Regions from separate parts of the Flavobacterium sp. GW823-FHT06G12 genome, predicted to be linked through region 2. Evidence: riboswitches for the same ligand, from Rfam matches in the RefSeq annotation. Region 2 holds a riboswitch; the other holds the start of a gene.
What was found. A riboswitch is a leader RNA that binds a small molecule or an ion and turns the genes downstream of it on or off. The one in region 2 is predicted to bind S-adenosylmethionine.
Positions count from the first base shown of each region.

Region 1: it holds a riboswitch for S-adenosylmethionine, as region 2 does, so the genes downstream of both, AC1Q5Z_RS17035 (redoxin domain-containing protein) here and AC1Q5Z_RS11995 (alpha/beta fold hydrolase) in region 2, are expected to answer to the same signal.

Region 1 is NZ_JBXAHE010000004.1:332,515-342,241, reverse strand. Features, by position in the region: gene AC1Q5Z_RS17065 (HlyD family secretion protein) at 1-1,047, opposite strand, end outside; gene AC1Q5Z_RS17060 (TolC family protein) at 1,059-2,405, opposite strand; gene AC1Q5Z_RS17055 (cupin domain-containing protein) at 2,733-3,209, opposite strand; gene AC1Q5Z_RS17050 (NADP-dependent oxidoreductase) at 3,210-4,202, opposite strand; gene AC1Q5Z_RS17045 (winged helix-turn-helix transcriptional regulator) at 4,295-4,675, shown strand; gene AC1Q5Z_RS17040 (aminotransferase class V-fold PLP-dependent enzyme) at 4,846-6,324, opposite strand; gene AC1Q5Z_RS17035 (redoxin domain-containing protein) at 6,379-7,368, opposite strand; SAM riboswitch class I at 7,616-7,716, opposite strand; gene AC1Q5Z_RS17030 (response regulator) at 7,933-8,388, opposite strand; gene AC1Q5Z_RS17025 (PAS domain-containing sensor histidine kinase) at 8,391-9,727, opposite strand, start outside.
Region 2 is NZ_JBXAHE010000002.1:1,168,554-1,178,280, reverse strand. Features, by position in the region: gene AC1Q5Z_RS12015 (trans-sulfuration enzyme family protein) at 1-223, opposite strand, end outside; gene AC1Q5Z_RS12010 (OsmC family protein) at 391-816, opposite strand; gene AC1Q5Z_RS12005 (DUF3592 domain-containing protein) at 841-1,488, opposite strand; gene thrA (bifunctional aspartate kinase/homoserine dehydrogenase I) at 1,518-3,932, opposite strand; gene AC1Q5Z_RS11995 (alpha/beta fold hydrolase) at 3,934-4,917, opposite strand; SAM riboswitch class I at 4,995-5,102, opposite strand; gene AC1Q5Z_RS11990 (hypothetical protein) at 5,293-5,493, opposite strand; gene AC1Q5Z_RS11985 (homoserine dehydrogenase family protein) at 6,146-7,234, opposite strand; gene AC1Q5Z_RS11980 (O-acetylhomoserine aminocarboxypropyltransferase/cysteine synthase family protein) at 7,450-8,754, opposite strand; gene AC1Q5Z_RS11975 (hypothetical protein) at 8,823-8,999, opposite strand; gene AC1Q5Z_RS11970 (TonB-dependent receptor plug domain-containing protein) at 9,339-9,727, opposite strand, start outside.

The sequences.
Region 1 (9,727 bases), on a different contig from region 2:
TGTAACATTCATTCCTGGTCTTACATCTTGAAGCTCTTTAGACGAAACTTCAAATTCAATTTTAACGGGAATACGCTGCGTGATTTTTACAAAATTTCCGGTCGAATTATCTGGTTCTACCATCGAGAATTTGGCTCCTGTTGCTGGCGAAAAACCCATTACTTTTCCTTTAAATTCTTTTCCGTCCAGAGCATCGATTGTAATAGTAACTTCTTGACCTTGCTTTATTTTTTCGATTTGAGTTTCTTTAAAATTCGCAGAAATCCATAGTTTTTCACTCAGCACCATGGTGGCAATAGTTTGATTGGCATTAATTAATTCGCCAATAGACAAATTTCTTTCGCCAATAAAACCATCTGCTGGCGAGATAATTGCCGTATAAGACAACTGAAGTTTGGCCGCATCCAAATCGGCTTTCTTTCTAGCAACAGTTGCTGTAGCAGCTTCCAGATTAATCGAACTTTGTTTAGTCATAGAACTACTTGCATCTAAGCCTTTTCTTCCTGCTTTAACATAAGCTTCTTCCGATTTTAATTTGGAAATAACCTGATCGTACTGATTTCGTGTTACAGCCGAATCTGCATACATATTTTTAAAGCGCTGATAATCTTTTTGGGCTTTTTCTAAACTCGCCAAATCTCCTGCTAATTTTTCTTTTCCCGAAGCCTGATTAGAAACTGAAGTCGTAATATTTTGTTGTAACGAATGTAGATTTCCTTCGGCTATAGCCAAATCTGCATCGGCTTGTCTAACTTTAATGAGGTATTCTTCATCGTCTAAAACAACCAAAGTATCTCCCTTATGCACCAACTGATTGGATTCAAATTTTATTTCTTTAATATGTCCCGTAGCGCGAGCCACAATATTGTTCATATAAGCTTCGACCTGAGCATTATTTGTAGTTTCGTAAGAACTGAAATCGAAGAATAGGCTTAAAATCCACAACCCTCCTGTTATTAAAAAAACAAAAGACAAAATCGTAAGAACTCTGTTTCTTCTTTTTTCGCTTTTCTGAATTGCGCTATTTTGTATATCTGCTTCGCTCATAACAAGATAAATTAAAGTTTGCCCATTGCGTACTGAAGTGAATAGTATTGAATAATCAAATCTAAATTGGCATTTACCAACGAAATACGAGAGTTGTTTAATTGTAATTCGGCATCTACAATCTCACTTATTAAAGCAAAATCATTGTCGTATCGGCTTTTTACAATTTTATAATTGCTCATAGACAATTCTACATCTTTCTTATAGGTTTTGATGTTTTCTTTGCTTTCTGCATATCTCACATAAGCATTTTTAACTTCTGTAGAAATCTGATCTTTGGTCACTTCTAGAGCTAAATTGCTTTTGTCAATTTCCAATTTGTCTCCGCTTATGCGATGTTTTAAGTTGTAAAAACTAGAAATATCCCAATTTAAAGAAAGTCCTGCTGCCCAATAATTAAGTAGATTAACATAATTGGGCCATTGTGCTGGATATTCTGTATTTAGAATAAGATTTGCATTTAAATTAGGTTTAAATCCGCTTTTGGTTAAACTCAATGATGATTCTGATAATTTGATTTTTACGGCCGCCCGTTTTATCTCTTCGCGGTTAGCAAAAGCTTCTTCTAAACTTTGCTGCAAATTCATATTTTCTGTCGGAATCATGCTTTCTGCCACTTCTGGTTTCAGAATGGTGTTATTTGGAAAACCAATCAATATATCAAGATAATTGCTGATTAATTCGATGGTATTGGTACTTCTAAAGACCGAAACCTTAAAGTTAGACTGCTGTAATTCGGTTCTTAAAAGATCACTCGTCAAGTTCTGGCCATTCTTTACACGCGATTTTAATTGATTGATTCGGATATCGGTATTTATAATATTTTGTTTTGTAACCTCAATCTGACGGTATAGTTTTTCGAGTGTAAAATATTGCTCTGTTATGGCGTTTTTAACATCAGCTTCGGTCATTCTCACAGCAGATTGCTGCATTTGGGTAATTAATTCCTGCTGATTAATTCTAGTATTAAGAGCATTTCCTGCGTAAATTGGGAGTGAAGAAACAACATTGGCAAATGCCTGATGATTGTAATAATCTACAGTAACTTGGCTTTCATAAAATCCGTTATACAATTTAGGATCGCCAATATAATTGTATCCGCCGTTTAAGTTTATCCTTGGCATTTTTGCAATTTTAGCCTGACCAACATTTTCGTTAGCAATAGCCAAATCAGCATTTGCCAGTTTTAATTGCCGGTTATTTTTAATGCCTAATAAAATTGCTTCGTCGAGCCTTATTTTTTTTGCAGAAGCGAGGCTAACGGTATCTTGCTGTGCAAAACTTAAGTTAGAACCGCAGCACAATAAAACTAGAACCAAATGTTTTATATTTGGAGCTCTAAATTGCCAATAACTCATTCGATTATATTGATTTAATTTTGCTTTTTTTGGGAATTCGTAATCAATATTATTTAGCAAACATTTCAGATAAACTTGCAAATTCACCTGTTTTTAAAGTAGTACAGGCTTAGAAATTTGCTTTTTTTAAGGCAGTTATTTTTTTGAATTAAATATAGATAATTAATAATCAATACTTTAAATACAAAAATTTAAAATGGTTTCATTTTATAAGATGAAACCATTTTGAAACTTTTTTAAGTCTATCCAAAGACAAAAAAAAAGCAATAATCAAGTAGATTATTGCTTTTTACAAATAAATCAAAATATAGTTTTCGGCGTATAATTCTATTTTTCAGCTTTTGCAGCATCTAGCAAAACTGCCAATTGAATACAAGGAGAGTCTGAGCGATTGCTCCAAGCGTGATTGGTTCCTCTCTGAATTACGATATCTCCAGCTCTCAATAAAGTTTCCTCTTCATCAACAATTAGATAAATTTCACCAGAAATTATGATAATATAATCTAAAGTATCGGTCTGATGCATCAAAGGATGCGGTTGTCCTTCTGTGACTATAATGCCTAAATCTTTATCGGGTGGAATCTGGACGTAACGAAAATAGCTTCCGTTTTTGGGTGTGTTTGGAAAAGCCGTATTCTCAATAACTTTTTCTTCAAATTTTGCTGGTGTCGAATCTGTTGACCAGATATCCGAAATAATCAAACCCGGAAAATGTTCCGATACATTGGTCACAATTTCATCTTGTTCTATAATCGATTTTCCGTCTCGTAAACCAGTTACGATTCTTCTTGGTATTGTTTTCATCTAATTAATCTTCATTATTAATTTTCTGCCACCGGTTTTGTTTTCTCTCAAAATCTTAAGCGCTTTATCTACCGTTTCTTTGCTCAATCCTCCTATTACATCAATATGGGGAGCTGTAATTATTTCATTCTCCACTAAATAATTCAATTCTGACAATCCTTTTTTATAGTAATCGTATTGCTTTTCAATTCCATACGCATAGTTTGAAATATTATGAATTGTAGCTCCTTTCGAAAAAAGTATACCGCGCGATTCTGCAGTAGAAAAGTTCGTAACATCAATATACTTTCCGTTTATTTTTAAAAGTTTTGCGGCTATTTCAGCAACATTATTTCCAACTAAATCTACTGCTATATCAAATTTTTTATTTCCATTTAAAACAAAAGCCGCTTCGTAAATTGCTTCTTTTCTGTAATTGATAACTTGTTCTGGTCTGACTCCAAGATTTAATAAAGATTTTATACTTTCTTCGTTTCCAGCTGTTACCACAAAATTGGTAAAACCTTTAGCGATAAGCAGTTTAATAAAAACGTTTCCTACTCCTCCAGCCGCACCTGTAATCAGTATCGAATCGGTTAATGCAACATTAATTCTCTTAAAAGACTGCAAAGCCGTAAGTCCAGCTGATGGAATTCCTGCCGCCTCTTCAAAAGAAATATCCTGAGGTTTCTTTACTGCAATTCCTTCTGGAACACAAATATATTCTGCATAAGTACCATTTGACCCCATACTTCCAGAACCGCAAAAAATAGCATCTCCAATTTTAAATTCCGTAACCTCAGCGCCAATTGCTGTAATTATACCCGAAAATTCTCTTCCTAAAATTGGCGAATGTATTAGCTTTCTTTCCGAGCCGTTTTCGGTCATTTGATAATCAATCGGATTAAATCCTGAAGCCATAATTTTTACCTGAATCTGATGTGGTTCAGGTTGTGGAATTGCTACTGTTTCCAGCTTAAATTCTCGGTTTTCCTGTAATACAATTGCTTTCATTTTTATCATTTTAGTTTACAAAAGTATCGCCGTAATGCTTTATTTTTGTTATGGGTTAACCCAAGGTAACCGGTTACCAAATAGATACTAGTATGGCAAAAATTAACGATAATGGAGTGCTTCGCGAAGCCAATTGTTCTGAAGAACTTATGGCAATGCGTGACAGTCTTGATGTTTTGGGCGGTAAATGGAAATTGATGATTCTAAGGTTTTTAACCAACAGAACGCATCAGGTGATTCATTTTAAAAAAATGCAACGTGAAATTGATGGTATTTCGGCTAAAATGCTCAGCAAAGAACTCAAAGAATTGGAGACCAATTTACTCATTACCAGATCTGAACAAAATACCAAACCAGCGACTGTCGTTTATGCCATTACCGAATATGGCAAATCGGTGCTTCCTGTTACCGAAACCTTAGTCAATTGGGGATTGGCGCATAGAGAAAAAATTATCGAATCGATTAGTAAATAAATTTTAAACACATAGAAAGATAGTTTTATCTATAAATACGTTTCAGTTGTTCAAAAACATAGCGATTTGAGAAACTAGTTTATTTCTAAGTCTTTTTACAAAATAGAAAAATCTATCTTTCTATGGGTAAAACCTAACAGGTTCTGAAAACCTGTTAGGACTACTACTAACTAATCTAACTTAAACCAATCTTTTACCTCTTTTTCTATATTATCTTTTATTTTGGGATTTTCAAATTCGTTTGAAACCGAATTGTATTCGTAATCTTTTTTCCATTTTTTATAATTCAACGCTACTTTTTCAATTGCGTCACAGATATAAAAAAGTTCTTCATTGGTCGTAATGGGATGCAAGGATAAACGAACCCAACCTGGTTTATTGGTCTGATTTCGCTGCAATAATTCATTGGTAATTTCAGCCGATTTCTTTTCATTGATATTGAAGAGATAATGCGCATAAGTACTGGCGCAAGACCAGCCCCCGCGAACCTGAATCCCGAAACGATCATTTAAAAGCCTTACAATCAAATTGTAGTGAATATCTTCGATTACAAAAGAAACACAGCCAATTCTTTCTGTTGTTAAATCTCCTAGAATAGATAATCCGGGAATTTTTTGTAGTCTAGAAAAACAGAGATCGAGCAATTCTTTTTCTCTATTTTTAATATTTTCCACTCCCATCTGCTCTTTTAATTCTAAAGCCAAAGCAGTTCTAATAACTTGCAGAAAACCTGGAGTTCCACCATCTTCTCTAACTTCTATAACATCGCTGTAACAATATTTCCCTAAAGGATTAGTCCATTTTACGTTGCCTCCACCTGGATTATCAGGAAAATCGGATTGGTATAATTTTTCATTGAAAACCAAAATACCGCAAGTTCCAGGTCCGCCTAAAAATTTATGAGGCGAAAAGAAAATCGCATCCAATTGTTCTTCTGGATCTTTTGGATGCATATTGATTTTGACATATGGTGCAGAAGCTGCAAAATCTACAAAACAAAGTCCGCCATTTTGATGCATAATTTTGGCCAATTCGTGATAGGGCGTAATAATTCCGGTAACATTCGAACAAGCCGTAAACGAACCTATTTTTAAGCTTCGATCGGCATATTTTTTAATTTCATCTGAAAGAACTTTTGGATCAACCAGATTGTTTTCATCTGGCGAAAGAATTACAACATCTGCATTAATTTCATACCACGGAACCTGATTGGAATGATGTTCCATATGCGTGATAAAAACAACTGGTTTATCTGTTTCCAATTCGTAGTTTTTTCGCACTCCGATAATACGCTGCAGTTTAGATAAAGCAGCCGTCATTCCGCTTCCTGTTGTAACTAAAACATCTGATTCGCTGGCATTAACCGCTTTTTTAATAATTTCTCTAGCGTGCTGATATGCATAAGTAGACGTTTTTCCTGTCTGACTAGAAAATGAATGCGTATTGGCTATCATTGGACCAATTTTATTGAGCATTATATCTTCGATCGGAGTGTATAATCTTCCACTCGCAACCCAGTCTGCATAAACTAGATTTTGTTCTCCGTAAACCGATTCAAAAGTATGCTCAATTCCTACTGTATTTTCTCTAAACTTAGAGAAGTGACACTCCGATTCTGTTGGTTTTGTTGTTGGCTCAATAGCATTCATATCCTTATCATTTTAAATTAACTAATTGTATTTTTTGTTGTGCTTTTTTTAGAATCAAATTTTATTCTCCAAAAGCGCTTTTAATGTAGACTGCAATTCTTCTCCGTGCAGGTTTTTGGCAACGATTATTCCTTTTGAATCCACTAAATAATTACCCGGAATTGCTCTTACACCATATAATTTGGCAACAGCACTGTTCCAGAAAAGCAAGTCAGAAACATGTGTCCATGTCAAATTATCGTCTTGAATTCCTTTAATCCAGTTTTCTTTCTTTTTATCTAATGAAATTGCTACAATATTGAATCCTTTATCATGAAATTCTTTGTAAGCCGATACAATATTTGGATTCTCTTTTCGGCATGGACCGCACCACGAAGCCCAAAAATCAACCAAAGTGTAGCCTTTTAAATTATCATAAAGGCGAACTGGCTTTCCATCAGGATCTTTGGCAGTAAAATCTGGGGCTTTTTTACCAACCGCCAATCCGTCTAATACGGTAACCAGTTCTTTTAGTTCTTTCACGTAAGTGATATTCTGAAGGCTTTTATCTAGTAAAGCAATATTTTGAGTAATTTGCTCTGGTGTTAATCTATACGACCAGTTTCTATATAATACATAAGCCGAAACAATAGATTTTGGATGTTCTGTAATGAATTTACTAATTTCAACATCTTTGGTCTTTTTATAGGTTTCAAACAAATCTTGAGAAGCCGAACCTTCAACCACAGAAGCCGTATAATACTTCTTCGGACTTAGTTTTACTGTTATCGGATCTTTTTCAAGAAAAATATACAATGGCGAACTTTCTGTATTGACGCTTAGACCGTATAATTCTGGCGTTTTTACTTTCGTTTTAAAACTAAAATTTCCGTCTTTTACTTTTGCAGAATCAATAGTCGTAAACATTTTATTGTGAAACTTCTGCAGGTAAACATATTGTGCCACTGTGTCGACAACAGTTCCTTTCAATTGTAAATTGCTTTCCTGAGCTTGAGTTTGAAGCGCTCCAAGAAACAAAGCAAAACCTAGTAGTATTTTTTTCATTTTATTTTTAGTGTTTTAAGATTAGACAAAAGAATTTTGTGCCAATGCCTAAAGCCATCAGCGCTATTGTTATTTTATAAAAGAAATCTGGAAAAGATTACTGTTTTAGAATTCAGAAAAAAGCAAAGCTATTTTCTTCAAAAATTGAATTCAAAAGTTCATAACCGGCATATAATATTGATTCTGCTTTCATTGTAATAAAAATTTTTAGTATGGATGATCTTAAACAGATTTACTGAAGAAATCTTTCTTATCTACCCGCACACGGCGGAAGGATTTAGCACCTTATTCGGCAACAGGTTGCTAAGACTTCATTGGGCCTATTCCCTCAGTCTTTCTGGATAAGTATCATTATATAACTTTTCTGCGATACAAATATATATTAATTCTATCTAATTAGTCAAGTTTAAAAGATGATTTTTTTATTTTTTTATTTAAAAAATACTTTTACAAATTTCAAACACATGAAAATCAAAGCATTAAATTGGAAAAACATTATTTAGGAACGGCATTTTTTATAAAAGAAATTCATACGTTTTACTCTCAAAAGAGAAAAAACATTATTTATTCTGGAAGAAAAACGTGCAAATATTTATTTTTTTCAAGGCTAGAAAGACCTTCTTTCAGTCCGTTTTTGAGGTTTGAAGTAATTAATCCCAACACTTGTTTTAGATCATTGAAATTATTGGGTTTCACAAAATAACAGACAGCACCCAAATTGGCAGCGGCATCCATGTCATTTTTATATGACGAAGTCGAAATCATTATTACAGGAATGTCTTTATAATGTTCCTCTGCCTTTAATTGTTTTAAACATTCCCAGCCATTCATAATCGGCATATTTAAATCTAAGAAAACTACGACTGGCACTTTATCTTGAGCTTTCAACAATTTTAGCACTCCGCTTCCATTTTCAGAACAATGGCAAACAATACTTTCATCTATCTCCGCCAATGCTTCACAGAACATTTCTGCATCGTCCTTATCATCATCAGCTAATAAAATCATATTTTCTCCCATAATTAAATGTCTTTTGCTTTTTGTACAAACGGCAAGGTAATAATAAAAATAGCTCCTTTATTAGAAATTCCTGTTGCAGTAATGCTTCCGCCATGACGTTCGGCTATTTTTTTGCAAAGTGACAAACCTAGACCTGTGCCTTCGTATCGATCCTTAGAATTTAATCGCGTAAAAGTTTCAAAAATGCGCCCTGTTTGATCAAGGTCAAAACCAATTCCGTTATCCTCTACCGTAATTATGGCCACTTTATTACCTGCTTCAATTTGTTCTGTTGCTGTAATATTAATTTGAGGCGGAATGTTTTCTTGGGCGAATTTAATAGAATTATTAATTAGATTATAAAACAGCTGATATAGCAATACCGAAGCTCCTTCTATAACTGGAAGCTCTTCAAAATAAATTTTGCCATTTGCTTCCTGAAGCGCAATTTCAAGATCATTTTCTATGTTTTTAATCACTTCGTTTAAATCGACTATTGTTGTTTTTTGCGAATCGGCATTCATTTTAGAATACGCAAGAACACCATCAATCATATTAAACATACGATCTGCTGCAACATGAATTCGTTCAATATATTTTGATGAAGATTCGTCTAACTGCTCTTCCATATGCTCTTCTAAGCGGCTCAAAAAAGTCTTTATTTTTCGAACAGGCTCTTTTAAATCGTGCGAAGCAACGTGAGCAAACTGCTGTAAATCTTCATTAGAACGCTGTAATTCTTTTGTACGATCTGCTACTAGAATTTCTAGTTTTTCGGTCGTAGACTTTTGTTCATGAATATCGGTACAAGTTCCAAACCAATTAGTAAGCACCCCTTCTTTATCTCTAATAGGAAGCGCTTTACTTAAAAACCAGCGGTATTCGCCTGTATTTGCATTTCTTAAGCGAAACTCTATCTGATAAGGAAATTCTGCACGAACACTTTCGTACCATCTTTTAGAAACCAAATACACATCATCGGGATGCAATTTTGAAATCCAGCTCGAATCTCCAAATTCATGTTCTTCAAAACCTGTATATTCGTACCAGCGACTGTTGTAGTAATCGACAAAACCATCTGGATCTGCTGTCCAAATAATTTGAGGAATAAGATCTGCAAGCTGTCTAAACTTTTCTTCGCTTTCTGTGATAACGTTTTGAAGTTCTTTCTGCGAAGTAATATCACTTGATGCTCCAAACCATTCGATAATTTTTTCTTGATCGTCTAATATCGGAACTACTCTTGAAAAAACCCATCTAACAGAATCGTCCTCATTAACTGCTTTATGTTCCATTTCAAAAATGGATTTTTCGACAATCGATTTAGAAATAAGGTCAACGGCTTGTCGCAAATCTGTAG
Region 2 (9,727 bases):
CCATTTTGCAGATCTTGTCCACAAACTCTGATGTGTTCGGGTTACTGAAACGGCTGTAAATATTTCTTTCTTTTTCTTCTGTGAAAGAAGCTCTCATATCTTCAGCATCTTCAAAAACGAAGCTTGATGAAAGGTACAAAGGCACCGAATGTTCTAAATATTGAGATCTTTCTAATTGTGTTCTGATGGCTTGTGTTTCAAAACCAAATTCTTCTGTATTCATTGTGTGTTGTTTTTTTGTTTTTTTGTTTGCTTCGCCAGTTCGGCTTCCAGCCTCGTGTCAAGTCTCAGGTTTCAAGTTTTAAAAACTGAAATCTAAACCAAAAACAAGTCAATTATTTATGCGCAATCTGAGCATTTTCTAATTATCTAATTGACTAATTATCTAATTTATAAAGCTTCGTTGTTCAAGACAACTTTGTATCTAATTGTCGCTGTTGGCTCAACCGTTTTGGCTACCGAACAATATTTCTCAAAAGAAAGTTGCGCTGCTTTTTTTGCTTTATCAGGATTGATTTCTCCTTCTAAATAAAAAACCACATCGATTTCTTTAAAAGGTTTTGCCTCTTCGATTTGCACTCTTGTTCCTTCAACCTCAGCGTTGAAAGAAGTGATTTCTTGACGCTGTTTTTTTAAGATCGAAATCATATCAATAGCGCTGCAACCCGCAACTCCCATCAATACCAATTCCATTGGGCTTGCACCCAAATCGCTTCCGCCAAATTCGGCTCTGCTGTCAACGTCAACTACGTGTCCGCGTTCATTTTTTACTTTAAAATGAAATGCGTCATTTACTCTGTTTAAAGTTACTTTCATTGTGTTGTTATTTTTTTTGTTTTTTTATTCTGTATTTGAATCAATGTTTTTTATTCTTTCAATAACATTGATTTTGTTTTCTATATCAATATGAAAACAGTTAGATAGCAAAATGACAAATCCCAAAATCCATATAACTGCTACCCCTAAAACCATTTTCTTATATGAAAATTTTGATTGGGAATTTTCATCTAAATCTTTAAAAAAAGGAGCAAAAAAAAAGACTCCTACAAATGAATTCCAGATTAAAGAAAAAATCAACATAAAAGTAATTGAATCATTCCATCCAGGAACAATAACAGCTTCGCTCTTTTTATCTGGATTCACGTATATACCAATTATTCTACTGTTTTTTAACTTAGAAAACAATTCTTCTTGACCTTCAAGATTACTGCCTCCGTATCCAAAATAGATTCTATCCCCTAAATATTTCCTTCCCTCAATTTCATAGGAATATCTGATAGCAATTTCATAAACGTCTGTTCCTTTGCGTGAGTGAACATCAAAATCTGTTTGCTCAATATGAGCCAAAATTTTAGTCCATTTTTTTGCCTGCTCATTCCTAGCAAAACAATATAATGTATATGCCAAAACTCCCAAACCAACTATTAAAAATGGAAATGTAAATAAGCTGATACAGCCTCCTCTTTTAAAAAATTCTTCAATTTTCAATAGCTAGCTTTTTCTAGTTTAAAATCCGTTTACCCTTTATCAGATAATCTCAAAATATCTCCGAAAACTCCCCTTGCTGTTACCGCAGAACCTGCACCAGCTCCTTGAATAACGATTGGACGATCTCCATAAGACTCTGTATAGATTTCGAAGAAAGAATCTGAACCTTTTAATCCGCCTAATGCAGTATCTTTTGGCACTGAAACTAATTTAACTTCTAGATTCCCTTTGTCATTCTGCAAATCTCCAGACAATTCACCAATGTATCTTAAAACATGGTTTGGCTGTTGTTCTGCTTTTATTTTAGCATAAATTGGATCGAATTCTTTTAATTTCGTCAAGAAATCGGCAGCGCTTCCTTCACGTAAGTGCTCTGGAATTAAGTTTTGAATTGAAATTTCTTCAAACTCGTTTTGCAAGTCTAATTCTCTAGCTAAAATTAATAATTTTCTACCAACGTCATTTCCGCATAAATCTTCGCGCGGATCTGGTTCTGTATATCCGTTATCAATTGCTTCCTGCAAAATTTCGCTAAATGGAGCATCTTTCGCAGAGAAATTATTGAATAAATAACTCAATGTTCCAGAGAAAACTCCTTTAATTTTTGTGATATTTTCTCCTGAAAGGTGCAATAATTTAATGGTATCAATTAATGGTAATCCCGCACCAACATTGGTTTCGTATAAATAGTTCTTTTGGTTTTCTGCCAAAGCTTTTCTCAATTCCTTGTAGAAACCATAACTCAAAGTATTAGCCACTTTATTTGAAGAAATCAAATCGAAACTGCTTTCTACAAGTGGAATATAATTCTCAACGAAAGTCGCACTTGCGGTGTTATCAATCGCAATTAAGTTTTCTAAGTGATGTTCATTCGCGTAAGCAATAATATCTTTGATTGTATAAGCCTCACCTTTAGTTGCAATTTCATTCTTCCAATTACTGTTAACACCGTATTTGTTTAAAAGCAATTTTTTAGAATTCGCTATAGCGAAAACATTCAGCTTAATGTCTTTACGTTTTTCGATTGCTGCAGCCGATTCTAAAATCTGATTGATTAAAGTTCCACCAACTAATCCGTGACCAAAAATCGCAATATTGATTTTCTTCGAAACTCCAAAAATCTCTCCGTGAATTACGTTAAGCGCTTTATTTAATTCCTCTTTTTTAACAACCAAACTCACGTTTTTACCCGTTACCGTGTTGTTGAACAAAATCGGAACAATTTTATTTTTGATTAAAGCCGTATATGGTTTGTGAAAAGTACTCAAATCCTGACCAATAATCGAAATTACAGATACATTATCTGTAACTGTGATTTGATTTACATCTTTAGAATAAAAGTCATTTTCAAACTCTTTTTCTAATTCAACCATCGCAAGAGTAGCTTTTTCTGTTGCTACCACAAGTCCAATTCCTCTTTCTGAAGAACCTTGCGAAATGATACTCACACTGATATTGTGATCACCCATTACTTTAAAAATTCTGGCATCTACTCCAGCTTTTCCAAGCAGTCCGCGTCCTTCAAGATTTACAAGAGAAACATTTTCTAAAACAGAAAGTGTTTTAATTCCTTCTTTAGAAGAATCTGATGTAATTAAAGTTCCGCGATTTTCGTGGTTGAAAGTATTTAAAATTCGTAACGGAATGTTTTTTTCTAATAACGGAATAATCGTTTTTGCATGCAAAATTGTAGCTCCAAAATTTGCCAGCTCATTTGCTTCATTAAACGATAAATATTCAATTTTCTTAGCATCGGCAACTAAATCTGGATTTGCCGTATAGATTCCATCTACGTGCGTGAAGTTCTGTAATTCTTCTGCATTTAAATAATTTGCAATTAACGAAGCGGTATAGTTACTGCCATTTCTACCTAAAGTAGTTGTGTCGTTGTTGTTGTTTGAGCCAATGAAGCCTGTAACTATATTAACCGTTTCGCCGTTATGTTCTTTAAAATAATTTACTACGTTTTTCTTTGAAAGCTGCTCTAAAGGCTGTGCATCACCAAATTTAGAATCGGTTTTCAGCAAATCTCTTGTATCTACAAAATTGGCAGGAATTCCTTTTTCCTGTAAAATTGCTGTCAATAATTTAGCTGAAAGCAATTCTCCTTTTGACAAAATCTGATCTTTGATTTTTTTGCTGTAATCTCCAATTAAGCTTACACCTTCAAAAAGCTTGTCTAAAACGCTAAATTCTTCAGACAAATCAACTTGTGGGTAATCTGATATTTGATATTTTTTAAAATTCTCTAATAATTCTTTGTAACTGCCGTTTTTAGCAGCAATGCTTAAGATAAATTCTAATTCGTCAGTAGCATTTCCTCGTGCAGAAACTACAACGGCAATTTTTTCACCTTGATTTACTTTATCAGAAATGATTGAAACAACTTTGTTAAGTCCTTCTCCGTTTGCTAACGATTTACCTCCAAATTTTAATACTTTCATTTTATTTCTTTATTGTTTCTGCCTTAAAAATGTCGGCAAGTAAATGATCTAATTGTTTGTACTCGATTAAAAAAGCGTCATGTCCGTGAACCGAATCAATTTCGCTATAGAAAACATTGTCTTTAAACTTCTTCAATTCTTCGTAGGTTTCTACATTTTCTTTTGCTGTAAAAAACAAATCTGAATTGATTCCGACAATGTGAATTGAAGCTTTTGTTTTAGACATTAAGTTTTCAAAACTTTCACTATTTCTAGTAATATCAATTGTTTTAAGCAACTGATTCATTAATTTATAAGAAGACAATTGAAATCTTTTCTGCAATTTTTTTCCGTGATGCGCCAGCCAGCTTTCGATATTAAAAATCAAAAGGTCTTGATTAATCGTGCGCTGAAATTTTTCTTTGAATGATTCTGGCGAACGGTAGCACAGCATTGCGTGAATTCTGGCATCTTCGATTGGTTTTGAAGAATTGTTTAGAATTTGCTCTTGTAAAAAGCAATTGGCAATAAGCCAATCAGTCGATTTCCAGTCACTCGCAATCGGAATAAGATTTTCTGTAATATTTGGTGCTAATGCTAAAATTTCCCAAGCAATTCCGCCACCAACAGAACCTCCGATAACTGCAAAAAGCTTTTCGATATTTAACGTTTTTACGCCCTCGATAAAGATTCTTGCAATGTCTCTGGCTGTAAAATCTAAATAGTTGTCAATTAAAAAGGAATTGCTTCCGTTTCCTGGAATATCGAAAGCCAAAATGGTATAAACAGCAGTATCAATGGTTTTGCCTTCACCAATCAAGTCATTCCACCAGCCGTTTTCGCCAGTAACTTGCGAATTTCCAGTTAAAGCATGGTTAACCAAAACAATAGGCGCGCTGTGCAAAGGTTGTCCTGCCAGCGTAAAACTTAATGGTATAGAATGATAAGTTGCACCACTTTCTGTGATGAAATCTTGAATTATAATGGGATTTGGTATATTTTCCAATTTCAAATCTGTTGTATTATTGATTTGTATATGGAAATATTAGAAAGAAAAACTAGGTTTAACTAGAAAAAATCTTGTTGTTATCTTTCCACGTTTGGCGTGGTAGAATGTAGCACCTTCTTCGTTTTACCGAAGGGTTGCTAAGGCTTCATCGGGTCTAATCCCTCGTCCTTTCTTTATAACATTTCAATACGTGTTTGAACTTAACGGTGCAAATTAACTACTAATTTCTCAAACAAACAAATTTTATCTAAAAGTGTTTGTTAAATTTCTGAGACTTATTTTAGCAAAAACTATTATACGCAAAAATTTACCGAACAAAAATGCCCAGTAAAATTAAGCAGGTTTTACCCTAAATTTATGATGCTTTTCCGTTTAGATAAAAAGCGTTTCATTTTCTTTTGAATACATCAAAAACAATAAAGAATTTGGCACTTTTTTCTCAGCGCTTTTATCTTCCTCTGTGATTCCGAATCTTGGATGAGCCAATTCATTTGTTGGCGGCGGATTACTATTTTTTGTCCTTCTGTTTTTCAATTTAGAAATTTTTTCTGCGAAGTAGTTCAATTTGCTCATGATATTAAGTTTTAGTTAAGTTGTGTTTTATAATCTTTATTTCTCGTTTATCTTTTTGTTAAGTCATTTTCTAGAATAAAAAAACCCTTTTGGATTTTTAGATACCAAAAGGGTTTAAGTTTTTAAACTCATTTATACTTTTAGTATCAACAGACGTTCACGCAAATAAGCGCGACAGCAAACATCTTAGTGTTCATCTGTAAGGATTTATTCATCTGTGATTTATATTGTATTTTATTTAAATTCTGCATTTGTTGTAAATTAAAAAGCCTCCTAAAATATTTCTTAGGAGGCTTTTACTATATTATTATTGTATTCTTACAATTTTTTAGCAATAGACACCCCCGCCTCGGTCTTAACCGAAATGGCACAAAACATTTTGTTGACTTTTAAGTTCATTTGATTTCTAGTAGTTTTTGGGTATAACAAATATGCAAATATTTTTCTTATTACACAAATAAAATTCAAGAATTTAATTACAAAATCCGTTGAAAATGTGTTTTTTAACGTTAAAAAACATCTTACAAAAACGAAAACGAAATAACACAAGTAAAAAACTTACAAAACAAGCCAATTTTCCTTCATAATTCCATTTGACAAATCAATTTATCAAAGAACTTTTTTCTCTTTTATATTTTTTTTAACTAAAAAATTACAGCCAAACGGCTTCTTTACTCCTAATTCGCTCCGCAATTTTCAGAATATCGGTTATAATTCCTCTAGAAATTGCTTGTTTGCAAGGTGGAGCGCTCTGAATTACGATTGGAATATCTGCATAAGATTTAGTGAAAATTTCAAAAATGGTATCAGAACCTTTTAATTGTCCTATTGGAGAATTTATTGGTTCCGAAATTAATTTGACTTCTAAAGTGCCTTTTTCTACATCAAACTCTCCTACATATCTCAATACATGATTTTCTGCTTGAGTAATTTTGGCGATTTTAAAAGATTTATCGACAGCATCTTTGTTTAGCACTCCATTTTTCTCCAAATGCTCTTCGGTTATAAAGGGCTTGATTGTAATGTCTGAAAACTCAAAATCTTTTCCTATTTCTCTGGCCAATATCAGAAGCTTTCTTGCAGAATCGTTTCCAGACAGATCTTCTTTAAAATTAGATTTCATTAAACCTAAAAGGCTCGCATCTTTCAAAACAGACGAAAACGAAACATCTTCTGATGAAAATCGATTAAAGACATAACTCAAATTATCAGAGAAAACCCCTCGAATCGTAGTGATTTTTTCTCCAGAATAATATAGATCTCTTAAGGTCTGCAAAACAGGAATTCCAGTTTCAACCGACGTTTCGTACAAAAACTCCTTGTCATACTTTTTAAGATCTGCTCTTAGTTCTTTATATAAGTCAATCGGAAGCGTATTGGCTTTTTTGTTTACTGCTACAATATTGAATCCGTTTTTAATTAACGTATTGTAATGCTTCACCAATTCATCGCTGGCTGTTGCGTCTACAGCAATCAAGTTTTCGAATTCATTTTCTTGTGCAAATTCGACAATATCTTCTACTTTAAAAGGAACAGCCAATTGTCTAAAATTGGTTTCCCAAGCATAACCAACACCTTCTTTCTCAAAAAAGGCAACCGTCGAATTGGTTATTATTGGAAAATGAAAATCGACGTTTTTACTTTCCAGAAAAAACTCTTGACTTTCAATAATTTGATTAATCAAAGTACTTCCGATATTTCCAATTCCGAAAAGGATAATGTTTATTTTAAGCTTTGACATAATTTCTAACATTTTAATTTTTTAAAACCATATAAGTGATGTAAGTTCATTTAATATCCAAACGTTTATCAAGGTAGACGCACTGCAGTGCGTCTCTACAAAATGCACTTATATTCCCTATATGGTTTAAATTTTATAATGGTGTTTTTCATAAAAAATTACCTTTAGCAAAACCACTCGCTAAAGGCAATTTTTCAAACAAAAAACAAAAAAACCTAATTTTTATTGATGCTGAATTGAGAAAGCGAAACGTTCTCAAAAACAGTCTGAAGATCAGCAATTAAATCTTCAATATCTTCAATTCCCACAGACAGACGAATCAAATCTTTAGAAACTCCAGTTTCTATTTGTTCTGCTTCTGTCAATTGCTGGTGTGTTGTACTTGCTGGGTGAATAATCAGTGATTTTGTGTCACCAATATTGGCCAGCAAAGAGAACAATTTTGTATCGTCTACCACTTTCTTAGCTGCATCAAAACCTCCTTTTAATCCAAAAGTGATAATGCCGCTTTGACCTTCTGGCAAATATTCTTTAGCCAGATCAAAATATTTATTTGATTTTAAACCTGGATAATTTACCCAGACTACCTCATCTTGTTTTTCTAACCATTCAGCTAGAGCCAAAGCATTTTCACTGTGTTTCTTGATTCGAATTGGAAGTGTTTCTAGTCCCTGAATAATCTGAAAAGCATTAAATGGACTCAAAGCAGAACCAAAATCACGCAGACCTTCTATTCGAGCTTTTGCTATAAAAGCCGCATTTCCTAAGGCTTCATGATATACTAATCCGTGGTATCCTGCAGATGGCTCGGTAAATTCCGGGAATTTTCCGTTTGCCCAATCAAAGTTTCCAGCATCAACGATAACGCCTCCTAATGAAGTTCCGTTTCCTGCGATATATTTAGTTAAGGAGTGAATTACAATATCGGCACCATATTTAATTGGGTTTAATAAATAAGGTGTCGCAACTGTATTGTCTACTATAAATGGTACTTTGAATGCTTTGGCTTCTGCCGAAATTGCTTTTAAGTCTAATACATCTAATTTTGGATTTCCTAGAGACTCAACAAAAAAAGCTCTTGTGTTTTCTTTTGCTGCTTTGGTGAAATTTTCTGGTTTTGAAGGATCTACAAATGTGGTAGTAATTCCTAATCTTGGCAAGGTAACTTTTAGAAGATTATAAGTTCCTCCGTATAAACTATTTGACGCTACGATATGATCTCCTGCTTTTAGCAAAGTCAATAAAGTTGTAGAAATTGCCGATGCTCCAGAAGCCGTAACAACAGCTCCAATTCCGCCTTCAAGCGCTGCAAGACGCTGTTCTAAAATATCGTTTGTCGGGTTGTTTAATCTCGTGTAGATAAATCCAGCTTCGGCAAGACCAAATAAATTGGCTGCATGATCGGCGTTATTAAATACATATGATGATGTCTGATAAATAGGCACGGCTCTTGTTCCTGCGTTTTTAGTTACGTCGTGTCCTGCGTGTAATGCGTTTGTTGCAAATTTTTGTGTGCTCATGATTTCTTAGTTTTTAGGTATTTTTAATACGTTTTATATTGTAATTGATATTGATTTTTAAAATTGATTTAAGCTAAAATATCTTCAGCTTCTTCTTCAAGATCATATAAATGAAATAGTAATGATTTTTGTGTTTTTGTCTGCTGTGCAGGATCATATTTTAGCGTTTCAGTCGATGTCTCTTCCGAATTATTATTTCTTAATAAGTATTGAAATGCGATTGTATTTATATCTAGTGTATTCATGATTTAAAATTTAAAATGTTGGAAATAAAAAAGCCCTTTCGGATGGCGACCAAAAGGGCTTATAGTTTAACTATAACAAAGATTGTCTCTTTCACTTTTGGCAACAGCAAATTGGGATGCACATTTGCATCATCTTACAACACATCATATTTCTTTTTGCTATTGTTTTCATTTTTATTTAAAATTTGAATTCTACTATTTTTTAAATTCGACTAATTCGATAGAGTAAATGTAATAAGTATTTTTTTAACGACCAAATTAAAATTGAAATTTTGTAATATTTTTTTTTGAAATTTCTTTCAAGCCTTTCAAATAAAGACTTGAAAGAAATTTATTTAATTAGAATTTAAAGCTCAAACGAGCAAAACCAAATCTTCCGTTTAATCCGAATTGAGAAACTGCTCTTGAATACGCAAACTGATTCGCATTTGTCAAATCTGTACTTGGCGCTGGCGACAAAGTTGGCGTTGTGTTTGTAAATGCAGGAGTTGCAGGATTATTTCTGTCTGGATAAACATCTCCTATATTATTAACTCCAATTGTAGCTCTAAAATGCTTGTTGATCTGATATCCTAAAGATAAATCTGTAACCAATTTTGCGCTGTATTCCGGATGTTCGTACACAGAAGAAAATCCGTCTAAATTCACATCTGTTGCTCCTGGGTCTGTAACTTTTCCGAAATAGCTGTTTCTTAAATAAATATCCAGTTTTTTAATGCTGAATGTTG